One region of the Arthrobacter sp. UYEF21 genome, then DNA from elsewhere that is predicted to be linked to it. Evidence: predicted binding sites of a transcription regulator. Region 1 holds the regulator's gene; the other holds the start of a gene.
What was found. The regulator HrcA, encoded in region 1, represses chaperone genes, less so after heat shock. The targets are predictions, from matches to a motif close to TTNGCACTCGNNNNNNNCGAGTGCNAA.
Positions count from the first base shown of each region.

Region 2: the regulator HrcA is predicted to act here: its motif matches at 1,324-1,350, upstream of groES (co-chaperone GroES).

Region 1 covers NZ_JBEPNF010000001.1:628,202-630,595, forward strand. The annotation lists gene ABIB27_RS03030 (DUF3097 domain-containing protein) at 1-734, opposite strand, end outside; gene hrcA (heat-inducible transcriptional repressor HrcA) at 895-1,908, shown strand; gene dnaJ (molecular chaperone DnaJ) at 1,984-2,394, shown strand, end outside.
Region 2 covers NZ_JBEPNF010000002.1:185,893-188,286, reverse strand. The annotation lists gene ABIB27_RS04085 (THUMP-like domain-containing protein) at 1-861, opposite strand, end outside; gene ABIB27_RS04080 (hypothetical protein) at 917-1,300, shown strand; gene groES (co-chaperone GroES) at 1,510-1,803, shown strand; gene groL (chaperonin GroEL) at 1,880-2,394, shown strand, end outside.

The sequences.
Region 1 (2,394 bases):
TCCTTGGTGGAGTGCGGCCAGCCGAACGCTGCCAGGATGCCGGTCTTCCAGTCCTGACCCCGGGGCACCACGGGCCACTGGTCAATGCCCAGCACCGCGGGCCGGATGGCCTGCCACACGTCAACGTAAGGGTGCCCAACGATCAGAACGTTGCCGGCGGCACCGGGAGAGGCCATCACACCGGCCGCGATGCGCCACTCCTTTGAGTCCGGGACCAGGTGGTCCACCAGGACCCCAAGCCGCCGTCCGGGACCGGGACCAAAGCCGGCCACCGCCCCCGCGAGGTCGTCGATGCCGTGCAAAGGCTCCACGACGATGCCCTCCACGCGCAGATCGTCACCCCAGACCTTTTCCACGAGTTCGGCGTCGTGCTTTCCCTCCACCCAGATCCTGCTCGCTTTGGCCACCTGGGCACGCTGGCCGGCCACGCGCACCGAACCGGACGCTGTCCGGCCGGCTGGAGCGGCGGTGTTCTGCCTGGGCACGGGCGGCACCAGCCGGATGGGCCGGCCTTCCAAAAGGAAACCGAATCCAAGCCGGAACGAACGCGACTTGCCGCGCCGGTCCTCGAGGGCCACCACATGCATGCCGCCGGACTTCTCCACCCGGGTCACCGCTCCTACCCAACCGGACTGGGCGTCTTCGAGAACCATGCCGCGTTCGACGGGAACCTCGGGCAGTTCGTTCCGGACGGGCGCGCTGATCTCCTGCGGACCCCAGTTCTGGTATTGCATGGATTGATTCCGCCTTGTGCTAGATCGTGCCTTTGAATGTTCGCCCGGAGCGGTACCAATGCTAACAACGGGGTGAGTCATATTAGACTGTTAGCACTTAGGCACGTCGAGTGCTAACAGGCCGTGACCATTGAGGCGCAACCGTGGATGGAGGTGGAGTGTGAGCGAGCCGCGCAAACTGGAAGTACTGCGTGCCATCGTGGAGGACTATGTGCACTCCCGCGAGCCCGTGGGTTCGAAGGCCCTGGTTGAACGCCATCATCTCGGTGTGTCCAGCGCAACCATCCGCAACGACATGGCGGCCCTGGAAGACGAGGGCCTGATCACCGCGCCGCACACCAGCGCCGGCCGCATCCCCACGGACAAGGGCTACCGGCTGTTTGTGGACCAGATTTCCGCCGTGAAGCCGCTCTCGCCGGCGGAAAAGAAGGCCATCCAGTCATTGCTGGAGGGATCTGATGACCTGGATGACGTCCTGGACCGGACTGTCCGGCTGCTCTCCCAGCTGACCAACCAGGTGGCCGTGGTGCAGTACCCCCATCTGAGCCGGGCCACCATCCGTCACATCGAATTTGTTCTGCTGGCGCCCCGTCAGGTACTTCTGGTGCTCATCGCCACCACCGGCAAGGTGGAGCAGCGCGTGCTCGACGTCGGCCAGGACCTTGGCGAGGACGGTATCGCCGCCATGCGGACACACTTCCTCGGATCGCTGGCTGGCACACCGCTGAGCCGGCTGGCCCAGTCGTTGCCGGGCGTGGTGTTTTCTGTCGCTCCCGGCCAGCGTGCTGCTGCCCAGGCGCTGGCACAGGGGCTGGAAACGCTCGCGCACAGCAGCCGCGAGGACCGCATGGTGATGGCCGGGACGGCGAACCTGGCCAGGTCCAACGTGGATTTTCCCCTCAGCATCGGACCGGTGCTCGAAGCACTGGAGGAGCAGGTTGTCTTGCTCCGCCTGCTCAGTGACATGGCCCAGGACCCGCGTGGAGTCACCGTCAGCATCGGCCGCGAAAATCCTTATGACGGCCTGGCCGAAGCCTCCGTGGTGGCCACCGCCTACGGACCGGACAGCACGGCCAAGATCGGTGTGCTGGGCCCTACCCGGATGGACTATCCCACCACCATGGCCGCCGTCAGGGCAGTGGCCCGTTACCTGTCAAGAATTCTGGGTCCGTAACAGCCGCGGTCCAGGCATGAAGAGCGGAGCCGGCAGCCCGGCTGCCGGCAGTACAACAAGGAAGAGATACGAACTTTGAGCAGCCACTACGACGTCCTCGGAGTCTCGCCGGAAGCCACCGGAGAAGAGATCAAGAAGGCCTACCGCAAGCTGGCCCGCACCCTTCACCCGGACGTTAATCCCGGGGACGATGCGTCGGACCGCTTCAAGGCCGTGACCCACGCCTACGAGGTACTTTCGGACCCCCAGAAGCGCCGCGTCTATGACACCACCGGTAACGAAAACGGTACCGACAATGGTTTCGGCGGCGGTGGATACGCCGGCCAGGGCTTCGCGTTCCAGGACATTTTCGATACGTTCTTCGGCGCCGGCGGATCCTCGGGCCCGGCGTCACGGGTCCGCCGCGGCCAGGACGCCCTCATCAGCGTCCGGATCGAACTCCGCGATGCCGTGTTCGGCGTCAACCGCAAACTTGAGGTGGATACC
Region 2 (2,394 bases), on a different contig from region 1:
CTCGTACAGGTAGCCCTCTGCCGGACCCACCTCTGCGGTGGGACCGCCGTCGAAGTCTTCGGCGCTGGTGATCTCCGCAGCTCCCTGCGGCCCGAGCAGCAAGGCGCCCCGGCGGATCCCGGGACGCCTGACGGAGTTGAACCACAGGGCAACCTCGGTGACATCGCCGCCAACAGAAACCCACTGCGCCTCGCACCCGGTGGGCACGGACTCGTGCGGCATGCCGGGACCCATTTTGACCCCGACGGCGCGCCCGGTGGCTGCGAGGGATTCCACAAAAGACAGCGGCGGCGAAAACGCCTCGGGATCCCAGATCCGTTTAGTACCCGAGGTGGAGGTGACCCGGCGCGCGGGATCCAGCCAGACGCCGTCGACCCCCTCCAGCGGAACCGTCATGGCGTCCGAATGCACCACCTTGGCGTTGGGAAACGGGATGAGGTTGACAGTGGCGCAGGCAGCCGTGGTTTCGTCCACCTCCACGGCCGTGACGGTGATGTCCATCGATGCCAGGGCCAGGGAATCAGCACCGAGCCCGCAGCCGAGGTCCGCCACATGGCTGATGCCGGCCTGCGCAAACCGTTCTGCGTGCCGGGCCGCAACGTTGAGCCGGGTTGCCTGTTCAAGGCCCGCCTGGGTGAACAGCATGCTCCGGGCGAACTCGCCAAATTTGAGCTCGGCCTTGGTGCGCAGCCTGGACTGGGTGAGTACGGCGGAGACCAGTTCGGGGGAGTGCCCCGCTTTGCGAAGCGTCGAATTGAGTTCAAAGGCCCCGTCCTCGCGGTACGGCCCCAGGGATGCCAGCAGCTCCCAACCCTCGCTCGTGAGCAGTGGGGCGATCTGTTCCTGCGGTACTGAAGACATGGGTTCAAGCCTAGTGGAGGTGGGCCGGCGCCCTGTTCCGGCTAGGGTTGAAGGCATGGAAGACAGCGCAGGCACCCAGCCGTCCGGACCGTCCCCAACCAGCCGCACGGACCTGGTGAAGATTGCCCGCCCCGCCCTGATTGCAGGATCCGCAGTAGCCGTCGTATGCATCGCGCTGCTGGTGATCATCTTCTTCCTGGACACTTTCAACGCCACTGTCTACTCCGTGGGCGGCAACGATATCCAGGACGCCACTGACGAAGCCCGGGACATCCGCGGACTTTACGCCGGCATACGCGTGGGCGGCACTATCCTGCTGGTGATTTCGCTGCTGGCTGCCGTGGGCGGCGCGGTGGTGCTGTATCTGAAGCGGGGCACTGCAGAGGACGGCGACGACGGCGATGAGGACGTGGATTTTGACGACCTTGCTGGCCGCTGATTCTGTTCGCCGGGGACATAATTCTGGCACTCGCCTTGACCGAGTGCTAACCAGTACATAGAGTCGTCATTAGCACTCTCCCTAGGAGGGTGCTAACACATGAAGAGCTGCCAGCCAGGCTGCTGCCGGCACCGCGACGACGGTTTGCCAGCCACGGCGACACAGCCTAACTGTCCATGAATTTTGCTGACGTAGAAGGAGAGGTCCGAGTGTCGGTCTCTATTAAGCCTCTTGAGGATCGTATTGTTGTCCGCCCGCTCGAAGCCGAGCAGACCACGGCTTCCGGCCTGGTTATCCCGGACTCCGCGCAGGAGAAGCCGCAGGAAGGCGAAGTTGTTGCAGTCGGCCCCGGCCGCTTTGAAGATGGCAACCGCGTTCCCGTCGACGTAGCCGTTGGCGACGTCGTTATCTACTCCAAGTACGGTGGAACCGAAGTCAAGACCGGCGGCAACGAGTACCTCGTGCTGTCCGCCCGCGACGTTCTGGCGATCGTCGTAAAGTAACTCTTTGGATCCCCGCGCTGCTGTTCCGTCCCTGACTGAACAGCAGCGCGGGGTTCTGTCTTGAAAGGACAAAACCATGGCAAAGCAGCTTGCGTTTAACGACGCTGCCCGCCGGTCGCTTGAAGCCGGCATCGATAAGCTCGCCAACACTGTCAAGGTGACGCTCGGCCCCCGCGGCCGCAACGTTGTCCTCGACAAAAAGTGGGGGGCACCCACCATTACCAACGACGGCGTCACCATCGCCCGCGAAGTTGAGCTTGATGACCCGTACGAAAACCTTGGCGCACAGCTGGCCAAGGAAGTAGCCACCAAGACCAACGATGTTGCCGGCGACGGCACCACCACGGCCACCGTGCTGGCCCAGGCCCTGGTCAAGGAAGGCCTGCGCAATGTTGCGGCTGGCGCCGCTCCGGGCCAGATCAAGCGCGGCATCGAGGTTTCCGTTGAAGCCGTCGCTGCCCGCCTGCTCGAGAACGCACGCCCCGTTGAAGGCACCCAGGTTGCCAACGTTGCTGCCATCTCGGCTCAGAGCGACGAAATCGGCGAGCTCCTCGCCGAGGCGTTCGGCAAGGTCGGCAAGGATGGTGTGAT